DNA from 3 places in the Streptomyces sp. NPDC050418 genome. Region 1 is predicted to be linked to each of the others. Evidence: riboswitches for the same ligand, from Rfam matches in the RefSeq annotation. Region 1 holds a riboswitch; each other region holds the start of a gene.
What was found. Region 1 has a riboswitch for thiamine pyrophosphate ahead of thiC (phosphomethylpyrimidine synthase ThiC). Riboswitches for the same ligand answer to the same signal wherever they lie in the genome.
Positions count from the first base shown of each region.

Region 1 (5,746 bases):
GTGCCGGCCGGGGTGCCGCACAAGTTCCACCACATCAGCGAGGACCTGCGGGTCCTGGTGGTGTTCTCGCCGCCCGAGGGCTGAGCCGCCGCGCGCGGCCCGCCGGGGTCGCGCCCCGGGGATCCCTAGGGGTTCGGTCAGGGAAGGAACAGGGCTGCGAGGCCCCCACGGGGCACCCCTGTCCGCCTAGCATCGAGGGCAGGAGCTCACAGGGAGGTCCAGGAGACCGCAGGCCGGGGACCGGCCCGACGAAAGGCAGGACGCCATGAAGGACATACTCGCGGGGATGCCGTGGTGGGTGAAGTGGATCGCGATTCCGGTCCTGGCCCTCGTGGTGTTCGGCAGTCTGCTCTGGTCGCTCATCGGCTTCGTCGTCGGGCTGCTCTTCAAGGTCCTGGTCTTCGCGGCGCTCGTCGGCGGACTGATCTACCTCGTACGCAAGTTCAAGGAAGGCAGCGGCTCCGGCTCGCGCAGCGAGTGGTGAGCAACGGCTCGCGCAGCGAGTGGTGAGCAACGGCTCGCGCAGCGAGTGGTGAGCACAATGCCGGGCGAACGCACCCCATAGCACGTTCCGTTCGCTCGGCCGAGGGAAGTTTCCGGCCATGGCCTGCGCGGCAGGTCCGCTGCCGTTACAGTCCGGATTCCGACGCGGGGCGCGCGCCCCGCGCGATCGGACCGCCCACCCCCGCACCCCCCACAAGGGCGGGGGTTCCCTCGCGCCTGGGGAGTGCACCGTGGCCACGGCAGATTCCGTCACCGCCCCGTCCCCCACCGCCTCGGCCGGCCCGTCCGCGCCGACCCTGATCGGGTCCGTGCAGCGGGCGTTGCGGCTGCTCGAGGCGGTTTCCGCGCATGCCGGCGGCGCCCCGGCGAAGCAGCTGGCCCGCGAGGCGGGCATGCCGCTGCCGACCGCGTACCACCTGCTGCGGACCCTCGCCCACGAGGGCTATCTGCTGCGCGACAAGGGCCTCTATGTCCTCGGTGACGCGGCGGAGCGCCTCGCGAGCAGCGGGGCCAAGGAAAAACGTCGCACCATGATCGGCGAGGTCATGGAGCACTGGCGCGATGTGATCGGCGTTCCCACGTACTTCGCGCTCTACCGCGACGGCGAGGTCGCGGTCGAGGCCGTCGCCGACAGCCAGGGCGCCCGGGCCGTCGAGGAGTGGGCCGACTTCCGGCAGACCGCCCACGCCCACGCGATCGGCCAGTGCCTGCTCTCGCAGCTCGACACGGAGTCCCAGCGGGACCATCTCTCGCGGCACCGCGTGCAGTCGATCACCCCGTACACCGTCCGCGACGAGAAGACGCTGCTGCGCCGCTTCGCCGCCCTGGGCCGGATGCAGCCGGTGATCGAGCGGCAGGAGTACGCGCTCGGCCAGGTCTGCGCGGCCATCCCCATCACCGCCGGCAGCACCGCCGCCACCATGGCGATCTCGCTGCCCGCGCACCAGGCGGCCCGGCTGCTGCCCGCCGCACGGAGGCTGCAGACGGAGGTGGGACGGAAGCTGGGCACCCTGGCGTTCTCGATCAGTCTGTGAGCACTGCACCGATTCCGGTTTGTGAGCACTGCACCGATTCGTGAGCGTCACCACCTCCCCCGGTCACCCTCCGAAGTGCCGTGGCGAGTGCTTGTACGGGTGTGGCGCATGGTCTATCAGTATCTGAAAACTCACTCCTTGTGATCCGATGAGCACGTTCAGCAAACTGCCAGGAGTATCGGGAACATGATTCCTGATCACCTTTTGCAGGGGCCTGGCCCTCTCAAACTCAACACGCGGCAGACGACGGAACGACGGGGTAGGCGATGCGCGAGTCCGTACACGCAGAGGTCATGATGAGTTTTCTCGTCTCGGAGGAGCTCTCCTTCCGGATTCCGGTGGAGCTCCGGTACGAGACAGGTGACCCCTATGCCGTGCGCCTGACTTTCCATCTGCCGGGAGACGCCCCGGTGACCTGGGCATTCAGCCGCGAGCTCCTGGTCGACGGCGTCAACCGGCCCTGCGGCGACGGCGATGTGCACATCGCGCCGCACGGCAGCGACCCGCTGAGCGATGCGCTGATCCGGCTCCAAGTGGGCACCGACCAGGCCCTGTTCAAGGTCTCCATCGCGCCCCTGATCGCCTTCCTCGACCGTACGGACCGGCTGGTCCCGCTCGGCCAGGAGCGCGCCCTCGCGGACTTCGACACGCACCTCGACGATGCGCTCGGGCGCATCCTGGCGGACAGCACGGGCTGAGGGCCGTACACGGCAAGGGCAGCCGAAGCCCCGTACGGGCCTCAGCGCTTGCGCCGCCGCCCGCGGCCCCGGCCCGCACGCGCCGCACCCGCCCCGGCGGGCGCCGCGTCCCCCTTGTCCCGCGCCACCACCAGCGCCGCGAGCGCCGTCGTCACCGGGACCGAGGCCACCAGGCCGATCGAGCCCACCAGGGTCCGTACGATCTCCTCCGCGACCAGCTCGCTGTTGGCCACCGTCCCCACGCTCGACTGCGCGATCGAGAAGAGCAGCAGCAGGGGCAGAGCCGCGCCCGCGTACGCGAGGACCAGGGTGTTGACCACGGACGCGATGTGGTCGCGGCCGATCCGGATGCCCGCGCGGTACAACTGCCGCGCGGACATGGACGGGTCGGCCTGGTGCAGCTCCCAGACCGCCGAGGTCTGGGTGACCGTCACGTCGTCGAGCACACCGAGCGAACCGATGATGACGCCCGCGAGCAGCAGACCGCTCATGTCGATCTCCGGGTAGAGCCCGTGGATCAGACCGGTGTTGTCGTCCGTGTTGCCGCTCAGCGCGGCCCAGCCGATGAACAGCGAGCCGAGCAGCCCGATCAGGAGCAGCGAGATCAGGGTGCCGAGCACCGCCACGGACGTACGGGCCGTCAGACCATGGCACATGTACAGCGCGAGCAGCATGATCGCGCTCGCCCCGACCACCGCCACCACCAGCGGATTCGAGCCCTGGATGATCGCCGGCAGGATGAACAGGGTGAGCACCGCGAAGCTCACCGCCAGCGCCACCAGCGCCATCACGCCGCGCATACGGCCCACCACGACCACGGCCAGCGCGAAGATCCCGGCCAGCAGCCACATCGGGGTGGAACGGTTCACGTCGACCACCGAGTACTGCAGTTCCTCCGGCGCCTTGGGGGCGTAGGCGACGACGACCTCCTGCCCCTCGTGCAGCTTCCGTGACGAGTCCGGCTGGACGATCTCGGTGAACTTCCGTCCCTTGCCCGGGCCTTCGGTGACCTCGACCGTCGCCTTCGCGCACTCGCCGCCCTTCGCGCCCGGCTCCGCCGGCGCCGTGTCACCGGCTCCCGGCTGCTGCTCCGGCGTCTGCCCCGCGTTGACGTCCGCGCAGTCGACCTCCTGGACGTCGACGACCTTCGCCGCGTACATCTGCCGGTCGAAGCCGACACCGGTGCGCTCGTGCTCCGGGGCGCCGTCCGGCCAGAGCACCACAAGGCCCGCGAGGACCGCCACCGCGAAGGGGATCAGCACGGCGGCGATCACCTTGCGCAGGTGGCGCGAGACGGGGGCGGCGGGGCCGTGGCTGTGGGAGTGGCCGTGGCCGTGATGCTCCGGAGGCCGAGGGGGACGGGGAGGCTGTGGGGGTGGCTCAGGCGCGGTGGTCATGGACCGATCATCGCAACAAGACGGGGGCCCTCTGTTCAGCGCGCCCGGCATGACGCTAGCGTGGGGGCACCTTTGCACACGCGGGAGCTCGGAGCACCGGGCTGAGAGGGCGCTGACCTCCGTACGAGATGTACGGACACGGCTGCGTCGACCGCCGAACCTGTTACCGGGTAATGCCGGCGTAGGGAGTAGGTCTCATGACCACACAGGACACACGCACGCCTGCCTCCAGCAGCTCCACCGATGCTGAGGCCGGGAAGTCCATCGGCTGGCACAAGGCATACGTCCAGGGCTCGCGCCCGGACCTGCAGGTGCCGGTGCGCCAGGTGCATCTCACCAACGGCCAGTCGGTCACGCTGTACGACACCTCCGGGCCGTACACCGATCCGCACGCCGAGACCGACGTCCGCCGCGGCCTCGCGCCCCTGCGCGAGAACTGGATCATCGCGCGCGGCGACACCGAGGAGTACGCGGGCCGCCCCGTCCGCCCCGAGGACGACGGCATCAAGCACACCTCGCCGCGCGGCGGGAACCTCCGCAACCTCGACGCGGTCTTCCCGGGCCGCCCGCGGCTGCCCCGCCGGGGCCGCGCCGGACAGGCCGTGACGCAGCTCGCGTACGCCCGCCGCGGCGAGATCACCCCCGAGATGGAATACGTCGCGATCCGCGAGAACGTCGCCCCCGAAGTCGTACGGGACGAGATCGCCGCAGGCCGCGCCGTACTCCCGGCGAACGTGAACCACCCGGAGATCGAGCCGATGATCATCGGCAAGCGGTTCCTGGTGAAGGTCAACGCCAACATCGGCAACTCCGCCGTCACCTCCTCCATCGAGGAGGAGGTGGACAAGATGACCTGGGCCACCAAGTGGGGCGCCGACACGGTCATGGACCTCTCCACCGGCCGCAACATCCACACCACGCGTGAGTGGGTCCTTCGCAACTCCCCGGTCCCGATCGGCACCGTCCCGCTCTACCAGGCCCTGGAGAAGGTCGACGGCCGCGCCGAGGAGCTGACCTGGGAGATCTACAAGGACACGGTCATCGAACAGGCCGAGCAGGGCGTGGACTACATGACCGTCCACGCGGGCGTCCGCCTCCCGTACGTACCGCTCACGGCCAACCGCAAGACCGGCATCGTCTCCCGCGGCGGCTCGATCATGGCCGCGTGGTGCCTCGCGCACCACAAGGAGTCCTTCCTGTACGAGCACTTCGAGGAGCTCTGCGAGATCCTCGCCGCGTACGACGTCACGTACTCCCTCGGCGACGGCCTGCGCCCCGGCTCGATCGCGGACGCCAACGACCGCGCGCAGTTCGCGGAGCTGGAGACGCTTGGCGAACTGAACAAGATCGCCAAGGCGCATGACGTCCAGACCATGATCGAGGGCCCGGGCCATGTCCCGATGCACAAGATCAAGGAGAACATCGACCTCCAGCAGGAGATCTGCGAGGAGGCCCCGTTCTACACGCTCGGCCCGCTGACCACGGACATCGCGCCCGCCTACGACCACATCACGTCGGGCATCGGGGCCGCGATGATCGGCTGGTGGGGCACGGCGATGCTCTGCTACGTCACGCCCAAGGAGCACCTGGGCCTGCCGAACAAGGACGACGTCAAGACGGGCGTGATCACCTACAAGATCGCCGCCCACGCCGCCGACCTCGCCAAGGGCCACCCCGGCGCCCAGGACTGGGACGACGCCCTCTCGGACGCCCGCTTCGAGTTCCGCTGGGAGGACCAGTTCAACCTGGCCCTGGACCCGGACACGGCCCGCGAGTTCCACGACGAGACGCTGCCGGCGGAGCCGGCGAAGACGGCGCACTTCTGCTCGATGTGCGGGCCGAAGTTCTGCTCGATGAAGATCTCCCAGGACATCCGCCGCGAACACGGCGGTACGCAGGCGGAGGTCGAGGCGGGTATGGCGGAGAAGTCGAAGGAGTTCGCGGCGGCGGGGAATCGGGTCTATCTGCCGATCGCGGACTGATTCGGCTCCGCACCGCCGCGCCGGGCCCGCGACCCACGGGGGTGGGGGGGGGCCCCGCCCCCCCCCCCGCCGGGGGGGGGCCCGGGCGCCGAAACCCAGGTCGAAGTAGGGATTACCCCCGTGATAATCCA
Region 1 covers NZ_JBITIG010000007.1:525,570-531,315, forward strand. The annotation lists gene ACIBI4_RS20180 (cupin domain-containing protein) at 1-84, shown strand, start outside; gene ACIBI4_RS20185 (DUF5326 family protein) at 266-484, shown strand; gene ACIBI4_RS20190 (IclR family transcriptional regulator) at 813-1,538, shown strand; gene ACIBI4_RS20195 (SsgA family sporulation/cell division regulator) at 1,805-2,236, shown strand; gene ACIBI4_RS20200 (YibE/F family protein) at 2,278-3,633, opposite strand; TPP riboswitch at 3,704-3,838, shown strand; gene thiC (phosphomethylpyrimidine synthase ThiC) at 3,831-5,615, shown strand.

Region 2 (6,792 bases), on a different contig from region 1:
CGATGATCAAGCGCGATCTCGGCATCAAGGACATGGGCACGCTGCTGCCGGGCCACGGCGGCATCATGGACCGCCTGGACTCCCTGCTGCCGACGGCTCCGGTCGTCTGGCTGCTGTTCGTGGTGTTCGTGGGGTCCGGCTGACCTGCGTTTCTTTCGTACGAGGAGGGGCTCGCCCAGAAATGGGGCGGGCCCCTTTTCGTATGACCTCCGTATGATCACGCCATGCCGCGCTCGCACCCGCACCCGCACCTGCCGACCACCGAGTCCGCCGTCGCCGCGATCCGCGAGATCGCGCGCGAGGAGAACCGGGAGATGGCCGTCACCGACGCCATCGGGGCGGACCAGACCTCACGGCGGACCTCCGCGGGGGCCTTCGTGGTGCTCGATCCGGACGGTTCGCTGCCGCACGAGGCCTACGTCGAGCTGGGCGGCACACCCGTCGTCGACGTACGGCTCTTCCCCGAGGACGACGCGAAGATCGTGGTCGACGGCGTCGAGTTCCACGACGTCCCGAGGGACGCGGTACCCGCCTTCCTGCGCTCCGTCTACGGCGGCCTCGCCTCGGTCAAGGGACGGTTCTTCCCGCCCGGCGAATGGCTCATCGTGCCGCTGCCGGGCGACGAGACATACAAGGAACTGATCGAGGTCAGCCTGACCCCGTGGCTGGCGCGCAGCGTGCGGAAGTAGCTTCACGACTCGGACGTGGCGAAACTCCTGTGCGCCGGCAACCGAGGGTGCGGCAGCATGGCCGCATGCCTGACCTGAAGTGGGAGGACGTTGAAGTCTTCCTCGATCCTGAACTGAACGGGACGCTGCCGGATATGTGTTGCGGCCGGCCGTGAGCAAGAGGCGATATGTCGCGCGGGGCGTCCCCGGTGGGTATCGGGTGTGGGACAACAAGGGACGGCGATGGTGGGGTGATCACTATGAGCTGTGCCCTGATGATCTCCTGACTGAGCTGAACGGGGCAGCCCGCTCGGAGAAGATCACCGCCCTGATGAAGCGGTACCGGGCGTTGAAGAGGTAGCGACGGCGACCGTCAGTGACAGGGCCCCGGGCGACGGCCGCAGGTCACGTCCATTTGTCTGCGACACTGATACAGCCATGCCTAAACCCGGAGAACTCACTTTCGTCGCCCCCCGCGGAGCCAAGAAGCCGCCGCGGCACCTTGCCGATCTCTCGCCCGCCGAGCGCAAGGAAGCCGTTGCCGCGATCGGGGAGAAGCCGTTTCGTGCCAAGCAGCTGTCGCAGCACTACTTTGCGCGGTATGCCCATGACCCTGCCGAGTGGACGGACATTCCGGCCGGCTCGCGGGGCAAGCTCCAGGAAGCGCTGCTTCCTGAGCTGATGACTGTCGTGCGGCATCTGTCGACCGACCAGGAGACCACCCGCAAGACCCTGTGGAAGCTGCATGACGGGACGCTCGTCGAGTCCGTCCTCATGCGGTATCCCGACCGCGTGACGATGTGCATCTCGTCGCAGGCCGGCTGCGGGATGAACTGTCCGTTCTGCGCGACCGGGCAGGCCGGGCTCGACCGGAACCTGTCGACCGCCGAGATCGTGCACCAGATCGTCGACGGGATGCGCGCGCTGCGGGACGGGGAGGTGCCCGGCGGGCCGTCGCGGCTGTCCAACATCGTCTTCATGGGGATGGGCGAGCCGCTCGCGAACTACAACCGGGTCGTCGGCGCCATCCGGCGGCTGACCGACCCGGAGCCCGACGGGCTCGGGCTGAGCCAGCGCGGGATCACCGTGTCCACGGTCGGGCTCGTCCCGGCGATGCTGCGCTTCGCCGACGAGGGCTTCAAGTGCCGGCTCGCCGTCTCGCTGCACGCGCCCGACGACGAGCTGCGCGACACCCTCGTACCGGTCAATACGCGGTGGAAGGTGCGGGAGGTGCTCGATGCCGCGTGGGAGTACGCGGAGAAGTCCGGGCGCCGCATCTCGATCGAGTACGCGCTGATCCGGGACATCAATGACCAGGCCTGGCGCGGGGACCGGCTCGGGCGGCTGCTCAAGGGGAAGCGGGTGCACGTCAACCTGATCCCGCTGAACCCGACGCCCGGTTCGAAGTGGACGGCCTCGCGGCCCGAGGACGAAAAGGCCTTCGTCGAGGCGATCGCCGCGCACGGTGTACCGGTGACGATCCGGGATACCCGTGGGCAGGAGATCGACGGGGCCTGCGGTCAGCTGGCGGCGTCCGAGCGCTGACGATCAGGGACGACCGTCCCGAGCGCTGAGACTCGTACAGGCGTCCGGCTGTCAGCAGGTAGCCTGGCTGAAAACATCTGCATATTCCGACAGGGGAGCGCCACAGCGCTGAGAGTGCGGACGCCATCGGGCCCAGTGCCCCGGCCGCCGCAGACCCTCTGAACCTTGCCCAGGTCATTCTGGGTAGGAAGTTCGGTCACCACTCGAGCTGTTGCGCCCTGCCCGGAAACCGTCCGCGGTTTCCGGGCAGGGCCGCGTCTCTTCCTGGTCACTTCCAGGAGGAATCAGTGAGCACCACCAGATACGTCACGATCACCGCCGTGGCCACGGGCCTCGGCATGGTCGCCCTCGCCGCCTGCGGCAGCGGCTCGTCCGGTTCCGGTGAAGGCTCCGGCACGGAGTCGAAGACCGTCACGCTGGTCAGCCATGACTCGTTCAACGCGTCGAAGGACGTGCTGGCAGCGTTCGAGAAGAAGACCGGCTACAAGGTCCAGGTCCTCAAGAGCGGCGACGCCGGATCGGCCGTCAACAAGGCGGTCCTGTCCAAGGGCAACCCGCAGGGCGATGTCTTCTTCGGCGTCGACAACACGCTGCTCTCGCGCGCTCTCGACAACGGCATCTTCACCTCGTACGAGGCCAAGGGCCTGGACCGGATCCCTGAGAAGCTGCAGCTCGACAAGGACGGGCACCGGGTGACGCCCGTCGACACCGGTGAGATCTGCGTCAACTACGACAAGGCGTACTTCGAGGAGAAGAAGCTCGACCCGCCGCAGTCCTTCGACGACCTGGTCAAGCCGGAGTACAAGAACCTGCTGGTCACCGAGAACGCCGCGACGTCCTCGCCCGGCCTCGGCTTCCTGCTCGGCACCGCCGCGCAGTACGGCGACGACGGCTGGCAGGACTACTGGTCGAAGCTGAAGGACAACGGCGTCAAGGTCGTCGACAGCTGGGAGCAGGCGTACAACGAGGAGTTCTCGGGCTCCGCCGGCGGCAAGAAGGCCAAGGCCGACCGTCCGCTCGTCGTCTCGTACGCCTCCAGCCCGCCCGTCGAGGTGCTCTACGCGGAGAAGAAGACCGACACCGCGCCGACCGGGGTCTCCACCGGGACCTGCTTCCAGCAGACCGAGTTCGCGGGCCTTCTGAAGGGCGCGAAGAACGAGGCCGGCGGCAAGGCGCTGATCGACTTCCTGATCTCGAAGCAGTTCCAGGACGACATGCCGCTGAACATGTTCGTCAACCCGGTCGTCGAGGACGCGACGCTGCCCGAGCTCTTCACGAAGCACGGCGCGAAGGTCGACGACCCGCAGACGATGGACCCCAAGAAGATCGCGGAGAACCGTGAGGACTGGGTCAAGTCGTGGCAGTCGCTGGTCGTGAAGTAACACCCCGGGCGGCATCCCGGGGCAGGGACCTGCGCGGGAGCGCGATCCGGTGCGGTCTGATGGCCGTGCCGGTCGCGTTCTTCGCGCTGTTCTTCGCCTATCCTGTCGCATCGATCGTCGGACGGGGTCTGAAGACCGGCGAGGGCTGGCAGTTCGGGCGCTTCGGCGAGGTGCTCTCCGATCCGGCGATCGGCCAGGTCCTGTGGTTCACGACCTGGCAGGCCCTCGCCTCGACCGCGCTCACGCTGCTGATCGCGCTGCCAGGCGCGTATGTCTTCGCGCGCTTCGACTTCCCCGGCAAGCAGTTGCTCCGGGCTGTCGTCACCGTGCCGTTCGTGCTGCCCACGGTCGTCGTCGGCTCGGCCTTCCTCGCGCTCCTCGGGCGCGGCGGGCTGCTCGACGAGGCGTGGGGCGTACGGCTCGACACCACGGTGTGGGCGATCCTGCTCGCGCATGTCTTCTTCAATTACGCGGTCGTCGTACGGACCGTCGGCGGTCTGTGGTCGCAGCTCGACCCGCGCCAGGAGGAGGCCGCGCGGATGCTCGGCGCCTCGCGGTTCGCGGCCTGGCGCAAGGTGACGCTGCCCGCGCTCGGGCCCGCGGTCGCGGCGGCCGCGCTGATGGTCTTCCTCTTCACGTTCAGCTCGTTCGGGGTCGTCATGATCCTCGGCGGACCCGCTTTCGCGACCCTTGAGGTCGAGATCTACCGGCAGACCGCGCAGCTGCTCGCCCTCGACACGGCGGCAGTCCTGACGATGGTGCAGTTCGTGGCCGTCTGCGGGATCCTCGCGCTGCACGCGTGGACCGTACGGCGCCGGGAGACGGCACTGAAGCTCGTCGATCCGCAGCGCACCTCGCACCGGCCGCGCGGCGCCGGTCAGTGGACGCTGCTCGGCGGGGTCCTCGCGACCGTCGCGCTCCTGATCGTGCTGCCGCTCGGCGTCCTCGTGCAGCGCTCGTTCGCCACCGCGGACGGCTTCGGGCTCGGCTATTTCAAGGCGCTCACCTCGGCGGAGGGCGGGGCCTTCCTCGTCCCGCCGATCGACGCCGTGTGGAATTCACTGGAGTACGCGGTGGTCGCCACGGCCATCGCCGTGGTGATCGGCGGGCTCGCCGCCGTGGCGCTCACCCGGCGCGCGGGCCGTTTCGTACGGGGCTTCGACGCGCTCCTGATGCTGCCGCTCGGGGTGTCGGCGGTGACCGTCGGCTTCGGGTTCCTGATCACCCTGGACGAGCCGCCCCTCGACCTGCGGGCCTCGTGGATCCTGGTGCCGCTCGCGCAGGCGCTGGTCGGCGTGCCCTTCGTCGTACGGACGATGCTGCCCGTGCTGCGGGCCGTGGACGGGCGGCTGCGGGAGGCCGCGGCGGTGCTCGGGGCCTCGCCGTGGCGGGTGTGGCGCGAGGTCGATCTGCCGCTCGTGCGGCGGGCGCTGCTTGTCGCGGCCGGGTTCGCGTTCGCCGTCTCGCTCGGTGAGTTCGGGGCGACGGTGTTCATCGCACGCCCGGAGAACCCGACGCTGCCCGTCGCCGTGGCCACGCTGCTCGGGCGGGCCGGTGAGCTCAACTACGGGCAGGCGATGGCCCTTTCGACCCTACTGATGCTGGTGTGCGCCGTGTCGCTGCTGCTCCTCGAGCGGGTGCGGACGGACCGGACCGGGGAGTTCTGATGGCGCTGCTCACTCTGGAGACCGCCGGCGTCCGCTTCGGCGGGCACGCGGCGCTCGACGCCGTGGACCTGGAGGTCGCCGAGCACGAGATCGTCTGTGTGCTCGGGCCGAGCGGCAGCGGGAAGTCGACGCTCCTGCGGGCCGTCGCGGGCCTGCAGGACCTCGACTCCGGGCGGGTCCTGCTCGACGGGCGCGACCAGCGCGGGGTGCCCGCGCACCAGCGGGGCGTGGGCCTGATGTTCCAGGACCATCAGCTGTTCCCGCAGCGCGACGTGGGCGGCAACGTCGCCTTCGGGCTGCGGATGCATGGGGCGTCCAAGGCCGAACAGGCCGTACGGGTGGCCGAGTTGCTCGATCTCGTCGGCCTTCCGGGCGCCGGTCGGCGCGCGGTCGGCTCGCTCTCCGGCGGTGAGCAGCAGCGCGTGGCGCTCGCCCGCGCGCTCGCGCCGCGGCCCCGGCTCCTGATGCTCGACGAACCGCTCGGTCAGCTGGACCGCTCGCTGCGCGAACGGCTCGTCGTCGAACTGCGGGAACTCTTCGGCGAGTTGGGCACCACCGTCCTCGCCGTCACCCACGACCAGGGCGAGGCCTTCGCGCTCGCCGACCGGGTGGTCGTGATGCGGGACGGGCGGATCGCCCAGTCGGGGGCGCCCCTCGACGTGTGGCAGCGGCCCGCGGACGCGTTCGTGGCGCGCTTCCTCGGCTTCGACAACGTGGTGGAGGCGACGGTCTCCGGCGAGGTGGCCGACACGGTCTGGGGCAAGATCCCGGTCCCGGCCGATGCGCCCGACGGGCGGTGCGAGCTGCTGATCCGGCCCGCGGGGGTACGCCTCGTGCCCGCCGCCGAGGCCCAGCTGACCTGCGCGGTCGCCGCCCGCACCTTCCGCGGCACGCATGTCGCGCTCCAGTTGCAGCCCGCGGACGCGCCCCGCCTGGAGGCAGCGTGCGCGCTGCGGGACGCGCCCGAACCGGGCCATGAGGTCGGGGTGGCGTTCGACGCGGCGGAGGTCGTGGTGCTTGGGAGCGAGGGCTGAGACGGCGGTAGTGGTCCGCGACGCGGACGTGGCGGTACGGGGAGGACTCACCCCTCCCCGTACCGCCACCGGATCACGGCAGAAGCCGCTTGCCGCGGATCAGTCCCGCGCCGAACTCCGCCTGCGCAGCGCGTACATCACGCCGGCGCCCGCCGCGACCAGCGCCACCGCGATCCCGGCGATGAGGCCGGTGTTGGTGCTCGAACCCGTCTCGGCGAGGTTGGAGTCACCCGCCGGGGAGGGCTTCGTGGTCGGCGGCTCGGTGGGCTCCGCGGGCTTCGACGGCTCCGGGGTCGCCGTCTCGACCGGCGTCGACGGGGTCGGCGTGGGCGGCTCGCTCGGCTTGTCCGGCGTGCAGCCCTTGTCCGGGGTGGTGAGCAGCGGCTTGATGTCCTCGTCGACCAGGTCGGCGGCCTTCACGTGCACGCGGTACGTGGCCTTGGGCTGCCAGTCCTCCTTGAAGGTGATCGTGGTGCCTTCGCGGCTGCCCTTCACC
Region 2 covers NZ_JBITIG010000014.1:134,379-141,170, reverse strand. The annotation lists gene ACIBI4_RS29930 (phosphatidate cytidylyltransferase) at 1-143, shown strand, start outside; gene ACIBI4_RS29925 (hypothetical protein) at 225-689, shown strand; gene ACIBI4_RS29920 (hypothetical protein) at 841-1,029, shown strand; gene rlmN (23S rRNA (adenine(2503)-C(2))-methyltransferase RlmN) at 1,107-2,213, shown strand; TPP riboswitch at 2,295-2,421, shown strand; gene ACIBI4_RS29910 (thiamine ABC transporter substrate binding subunit) at 2,501-3,595, shown strand; gene ACIBI4_RS29905 (ABC transporter permease) at 3,655-5,262, shown strand; gene ACIBI4_RS29900 (ABC transporter ATP-binding protein) at 5,262-6,296, shown strand; gene ACIBI4_RS29895 (LAETG motif-containing sortase-dependent surface protein) at 6,396-6,792, opposite strand, start outside.
Region 2: another riboswitch for thiamine pyrophosphate. It lies ahead of ACIBI4_RS29910 (thiamine ABC transporter substrate binding subunit); the one in region 1 lies ahead of thiC (phosphomethylpyrimidine synthase ThiC).

Region 3 (6,792 bases), on a different contig from region 1:
CGCTGAACTCCCGGGTGACCGTGCCCGGTTCGAGCCCGGCCGCCTTCAGCTCCTTCTTCGCCGCGGCGAGCGAGGAACCGCTGACGTCGGGCACACGCACGATCTTCTGGCCGAGCGAGACCGTCAGTGTGACGGTGCCGCCCTCACGGATGCGCTTGCCCTGTCCGGGATCGCTGCCCATCACCTCGCCGCGCTCGTAGGCGTCGCTGTGCTTCCGGTTGACCTTGTCGTCGATCCGGAGCCCGGCGGCCTCCAGCTTCTTGCGGGCCTCGGCCTCCGACTTCGCGAGGATCGGCGGGACCTGCGTGAACTGCCCGGAGTTGATGTACCAGACGCCCGCGCCGATGCCGAGCGCGAGGAGCACCGCGGCGATCACCGTGTACATCCCGCGCCGCGGCCGCCGCGCACCCGCGGGTGCGACGGGAGCGGTCGGTGCGGCCGGCGGCATCTCCAGACGGCTGGTGCGGTGGAGCGCGTCGCCCTCGGCGGGCAGCGGCCGCGGCACCGTACGAGGGATCACGCTCGTACGGTCCTCGGCGCCGCTGTGCGCGGGTACCTGGTCGACCGCGGCCGGCGGTATCGCGTCCAGCTGCTCCTCGCTGAGCGCGGCGCGCGCCTGCCGGGTCTGGCCGAGCAGCGCGACGGCGTCGTACGGGCGCAGCTCGGGAGTACGGGCCGTCGCGGACGCGACGAGTTCGTCGAGGTCGACCGGGAGACCCGGCACCATGGCCGAGGGCGCGGGCACGTCCTCGTGGAGGTGCTTGTAGAGGATCTGCGCGGGCGACTCACCGGAGTGCGGCTTGGCGCCGGTGAGCATCTCGTAGAGGACGACACCGCACGCGTACACATCTACGCGGGGGTCGGCGACGCCGCGCTCGATCTGCTCCGGCGCCAGATACGAGACCGTGCCGAGGACGGTGCCGGTGGTGTTCGTCACCGTGTCCACGGACCGGACGAGACCGAAGTCCGCGACCTTGACCCGGCCGTCATCCCCTATCAGGACGTTCTCGGGCTTCATGTCACGGTGCACGAAGCCCGCGCGGTGCGCCGCACCGAGCGCCGCGAGCACCGGCTCCAGGATGTCGAGGGCGGCGCGTGGCTGCAGGGCACCACGCTCGCGCAGCACGTCACGCAGGGTGCAGCCGGCCACGTACTCCATCGCGAGATAGACGTACGCGCCCTGGGCGCCCTGGTCGAAGACGGCGACCACATTGGGGTGGGCGAGCCGGGCCACGGACTTGGCCTCGCGGATGAAGCGGTCGACGAACGCGGCGTCGGCGGCGAGCGTCGGGTGCATCACCTTGAGGGCGAGCACGCGGTCGAGGCGGGTGTCCACGGCCCGGTAGACCGTGGCCATCCCGCCCACCGCGATCCGTGCGTCGATGCGGTACCGGCCGTCGAGCAGCTGCCCGACGAGAGGGTCCTGGAGGGTCGTGTCCACGCGCAGAGTCTACGAGCCGGGACGAGGGTGGTTGCGCTCTCGGGGCCGTACTGGGGCCGAGCTGTGACGGATTCGGTGCGGCGGGTCGCGGTGCGCGGGCACGCCTGGTCAGAACGCCGGGCGCTCGGGATCCAGCCGCGCCCGGCCCTCCCGGGGCGAGGACGCCTCCGCGAAGTGGCGGCGCGGGATACGGCCCGCGCGGTACGCGAGACGGCCCGCCTCCACACCGTGGCGCATCGCCTCCGCCATGAGGACCGGCTCCTGGGCGCGGGTGACCGCCGAGGCGAGCATCACGGCCGCGCAGCCCAGCTCCATCGCCAGCGCCACGTCGGAGGCCGTGCCCGCGCCCGCGTCGAGGATCACGGGCACCTCCGCGTTCTCCACGATCAGCTGGAAGTTGTGCGGGTTGCGGATGCCGAGGCCCGAGCCGATGGGGGAGCCGAGCGGCATGATCGCCGCGCAGCCCGCGTCCTGAAGCTTCCGGGCGAGTACGGGGTCGTCGTTGGTGTAGGGCAGGACCGTGAACCCGTCGTCCACCAGGGTCTCGGCGGCCTCCAGGGTCTCCACCGGGTCCGGCAGGAGCGTGCGCTCGTCGGCGATGACCTCCAGCTTCACCAGGTCCGTGCCGAGTGCCTCGCGTGCGAGACGTGCGGTGAGGACCGCCTCGCCCGCGGTGAAGCAGCCCGCCGTGTTCGGCAGCACCTCGATACCGAGCTTGGTCAGGACGGAGAGCACGGACCCCTTGGTGCCGGGGTCGACGCGGCGCATCGCGACGGTGGTGAGTTCCGTGCCGGACGCCGTCAGGGAGCGTTCGAGGATGTTGAGGCTCGGGGCACCGCCGGTGCCCATGATCAGGCGCGAGGAGTACGTCCTCGATCCGATGACGAGAGTGTCGTCGGCCATGATGGTCAGCCTCCCTGGACGGCGGTCAGGACCTCGACGCGGTCGCCGGTGCGCAGGGCCGTGGCCTGCCACTCGCCGCGCGGTACGACGGTCTCGTTGAGTGCGGCCGCCACCCCGGAGGGCGCGGCGGTGAGGGTCGCGACGAGCGCGTCGAGCGTGAGGCCCTCCGACACCGCCCGCGTCTCGCCGTTGACCTCGACGGAGATCTCGCTCATACGGTCTGCTCCTGACGTGCTCCGAAGCGCTTCGGGGTGAACGGGCGGGCGGCCTCCGGGAGTTCCCCGGTCGTCAGGACCTGGGCCATCGCGTCGCCCGTGACGGGGGTGAGCAGCACGCCGTTGCGGTGGTGGCCGGTGGCGAGAAGCAGGTCCGGCAGTGCGGTCGGGCCGAGCAGCGGGGCGTTGTCGGGGGAGCCGGGGCGCAGGCCCGCGATGGTCTCCACCAGCGGGAGTTCCGTGATGCCCGGGATCAGCTCGTGCGCGTCCCGCAGGAGTTCGTAGACGCCGCCCGCGGTGACCGTCGTGTCGTAGCCCTGCTCCTCGCTGGTCGCGCCGACGACCAGCTCGCCGTTCTCGCGCGGGACCAGGTAGACATCGCTGCCGCGGACGACCGCGCGAACGGTGCGCTGCAGGAAGGGGGCGTACGCGTCGGGGATGCGCAGGCGCAGGACCTGCCCCTTCACGGGGCGGACCGGCACGGCGACCTCCTCGGGGAGGCCGGTCAGGAGGGCGGTGTGGCTGCCGCCCGCGAGGACGGTGCGGCCGGCGGTGAGTTCCGTGCCGTCGGTGAGGGCGACGCCCGCCGCCCGGTCCCGTATGACCGAGAGCCGGGCGGCCCACTCGCGGTGGAAGGTGACACCCGCGCGCTCGCAGGCGATGAGCAGGGCCTTCGCGAGGCGGCGCGGATCGATCTGGTGGTCGTCGTCGGCGCGCAGGCCGCCGCGGACGCCGGGCGCGAGCATCGGTTCCAGCCGGCGGCACTCGCGGCCCGAGAGCCACTCCGAGGCGAGGCCCGCGCGCTGCTGCAGGGCGTGGACCTCGCGCAGGTGGGCGCGGTCGTCGGCGTCGAGTGCGACGGAGAGGGTGCCGCAGGAGCGGTAGCCGAGGTCCTCGCCGCTCGCCTCGGTGAGCTCTTCGGCGAACGACGGGTAGCGGTCGGCCGAGGCCAGGTTGAGGGCGAGGAGGGTCTCCTCGCCGTAGTGCAGTTCGGTGACGGCGGCGAGCATCCCGGCCGCGACCTGGGCGGCGCCCCGGCCGGGGGCCGGGTCGACGACCGCGGTGCGCAGGCCCTGCTGCGCGGACCGCCAGGCCGTGACCAGGCCGATGATCCCGCCTCCCACGACGAGGACGTCGTGCGGTGCGGTCGCTGTGGACGGCACCTTCGAAGACAGCTGTGACATGGGCGTCCAGCCCCTCCCTTCGCCGGCATGACCCGGATCAGGTTCATACGGTCGGAGGCCGCCGCCTCCCTCTCAGCCCGGCGCGTCCGGGCTCCCGCGGTGTGCAGTGGGTTCACTTTAGCGTTCGGGGTTGGGGCGCTTGAAGTGTGGCCGGGTCCGTGGGTGGCCTTACGGGCCTGCGGCCCGCGCGTCGCTGCGCCGCTCCGCGGCGCCGGGGTTCCGTGGGCTCCGCCCCCGTCCTGGGCTCTGCCCTCTCGCCCGGCCGGGCTTGCGCGGGGGCCTTGCGGGCCTGCGGCCCGGACGCTGCTGCGCCGCTCCGCGGCGCTGGGAGGTTCGGGGGCTGACGCCCCTGGCCCCGTTCGGGGTTCTGGCCTTGCGCCGGGCCGGCTTTGCGCGGGGGCACTGCGGGCCTGCGGCCCGGACGCTGCTGCGCCGCTCCGCGGCGCTGGGAGGCCGAGGGCTGACGCCCCCGGGCCCCCTTGCGGGGCTCCGCCCCTGCACCCCGGCGGGGGCTCCGCCCCCTGCACCCCCGCGGGGTTCGCCAGCTGCTTCGGCGCGCTCGCGGGGTTAGCCATCTGTTAGGCACGCTCGCGGGGTGCGCCGTCTGCCCGGCAACCCGCGGGGCGCGCGATCCGCCACCTCCGCGCGGCGCGCGATCCGCCACCTTTGCGGGGTTCGCGACCTGCCCCCGCCACCCTCGCGGGGAGCACCAGCCACCTTTGCACCCTCGCGGGGGTTCGCGATCCACCATGCACCCCTGCGGGTCCGCAACCCACCCCGCTGGGTTCGCAACCCACCCCGCCGGACGTGCCACCCACCCCGCTGGGCGCACAACCCACCCCGCCGGGCACACAACCCACCCCGCCGGGCACACAATCCGGACTCCCAAGGGACTGTGCCCATCCACCCCGCAAGCGCATCCTGGCCCCAGGCAAACCCTCACCGTTGTGGAACACCTCACGGCCTGAGCTGTGGGATCCAGGGTTCCTGACGGTTCGTCAGTTGTTTATGGTGGCCGGGTGAGCGATCAGGTGGAGGTGGGACCCGTGGAGCAGCGCCGAGTGGTGATCGTCGGGGCGGGGATGGCCGGGGTGCAGACGGCGGTTGCCCTGCGGGAGCAAGGGTTCGAGGGGCCGGTCCGGCTGATCGGTGCCGAGCCGCACCAGCCGTACGACCGGCCGCCGCTGTCGAAGGCCGTGCTGCTCGGCAAGGCCGAGGGCTCCGCGTTCGAGGTGGACTTCGAATCCCTCGGCGTCGAGCTGGAGTTGGGGCGCGAGGCGACCGGCCTCAGGGCGGGGGAGCATGAGCTCGACACCGCGCAGGGGCCCGTACCGTACGACGTCCTCGTCCTCGCGACCGGTGCCGAGCCGCTCCAGCTGCCCGGCACGGAAGGCGTCCCCGGCGTGCATCTCCTGCGCACGCTGGATGACGCGCAGCGGCTGCGGCCCGTGCTCGCCGAGCAGCACGACATCGTGGTCGTGGGCGCCGGCTGGATCGGCGCGGAGTTCGCCACGGCCGCGCGGGACGCGGGGTGCGCGGTGACCGTCGTCGAGGCCGCCGGCCGGCCGCTCGCCGGCGCGCTGCCGGCGGAGGTCGCGGCGCCGATGGCGGACTGGTACGCGGAGGCGGGCGCGGTCCTGCGCACGGGTGCGCGGGTGCGGGCGGTCGAGCCCGGCGCCGTCGTCCTCGACGACGGGACCCGGCTGCCCGCGGGCGCGGTCGTCGTCGGCATCGGCGCGCGCCCGGCGACGGGCTGGCTCGCGGGCTCGGGCGTGGAGCTGGGCCCGGACGGCGCGGTCGTCGCGGACGCCGCGCTGCGGACCTCGGCCCCTGACGTGTACGCGGTCGGCGACTGCGCCTCGTTCCCCTCGGCCCGCTACGGCGCCCGCCTCCTGGTCCACCACTGGGACAACGCGCTGCAGGGCCCGCGCACGGTGGCCGCCAACATCCTCGGCACCGAGCCCGCGGTCTACGACCCGGTCCCGTACTTCTGGTCCGAGCAGTTCGGCCGCTTCGTCCAGTACGCGGGCCACCACACTGACGCGGACACCCTGGTGTGGCGCGGAGACCCGTCCGGCCCCGCCTGGTCGGTCTGCTGGCTGCGCGAGGGCACCCTCACAGCGGTCCTCGCCGTGGGCCGCCCCCGCGACCTGGCCCAGGGCCGCAAGCTGATCGAGTCATCCGCAACGATCGACCCGGCCCGGGCGGCGGACGCCGGGATCCCGCTGAAGAGCGCGGTGCTGAAGTAGGCGATTGCGGGGTCTCCTGTCCCAGCGGTGGGGTGTGGGAGCGTCAGCCCCCGCAACCTCCCCCGCCGCGGAGCGGCGGAGCAGCGTCGCCCGTGAGGGCGCATGGCCCAGGGCGCCCCGGGCCGCAACCTGCCCCAACGGGCCCGCGAGGGAACGGGGGGCGTGAGGGCGCCAGCCCCACATAAACCTCCCCGCCGCGGAGCGGCGGAGCGTCACCGCCCGTGAGGGCGCAAGGCCCCCGGGCGCAGCCCAGCCCGAAAGGGGTCGTGGGGGCGTCAGCCCCCGCAACCTCCCCCGCCGCGGAGCGGCGGAGCAGCGTCGCCCGTGAGGGCGCAGGGGCAGGCCCCCCGGGCCACCCGAACCCACCCCCACCCCCCAACCCATGGCACTCTTGAGCCGTGACCCAGATTGACGCAAAGACCGAGGCTCTCGTGCCCGCGTGGCTGAACCTTCCCGAGATCGCCGACATGTTCGGGGTCGAGGTGACGCGTGTGCGGCAGCACGTCAGGGAAGGCCGGCTGCTGGCCGTGCGCCGTGGGGAGAACAAGGCGCTGTACGTGCCCGCCGCCTTCATCGACGGCAACGCCGAGGACGGCTGGAAGATCGTCAAGGGCCTGCCGGGCGTGCTGACCCTGCTGCGCGACGACGGCTTCTCCGACGAGGAGATGCTGGAGTGGCTCTTCACGGCGGACGACACCCTGCCCGGCACCCCCGCACAGGCCCTGAGCGAGAATCGCGGCACGGAGGTGAAGCGCCGCGCCCAGGCGCTCGCCGTCTGACAGCCACGTAGACGACAACGT
Region 3 covers NZ_JBITIG010000006.1:457,425-464,216, reverse strand. The annotation lists gene pknB (Stk1 family PASTA domain-containing Ser/Thr kinase) at 1-1,441, opposite strand, end outside; gene ACIBI4_RS17375 (thiazole synthase) at 1,550-2,344, opposite strand; gene thiS (sulfur carrier protein ThiS) at 2,350-2,559, opposite strand; gene thiO (glycine oxidase ThiO) at 2,556-3,743, opposite strand; TPP riboswitch at 3,741-3,851, opposite strand; gene ACIBI4_RS17360 (NAD(P)/FAD-dependent oxidoreductase) at 4,826-5,992, shown strand; gene ACIBI4_RS17355 (Rv2175c family DNA-binding protein) at 6,391-6,771, shown strand.
Region 3: another riboswitch for thiamine pyrophosphate. It lies ahead of thiO (glycine oxidase ThiO); the one in region 1 lies ahead of thiC (phosphomethylpyrimidine synthase ThiC).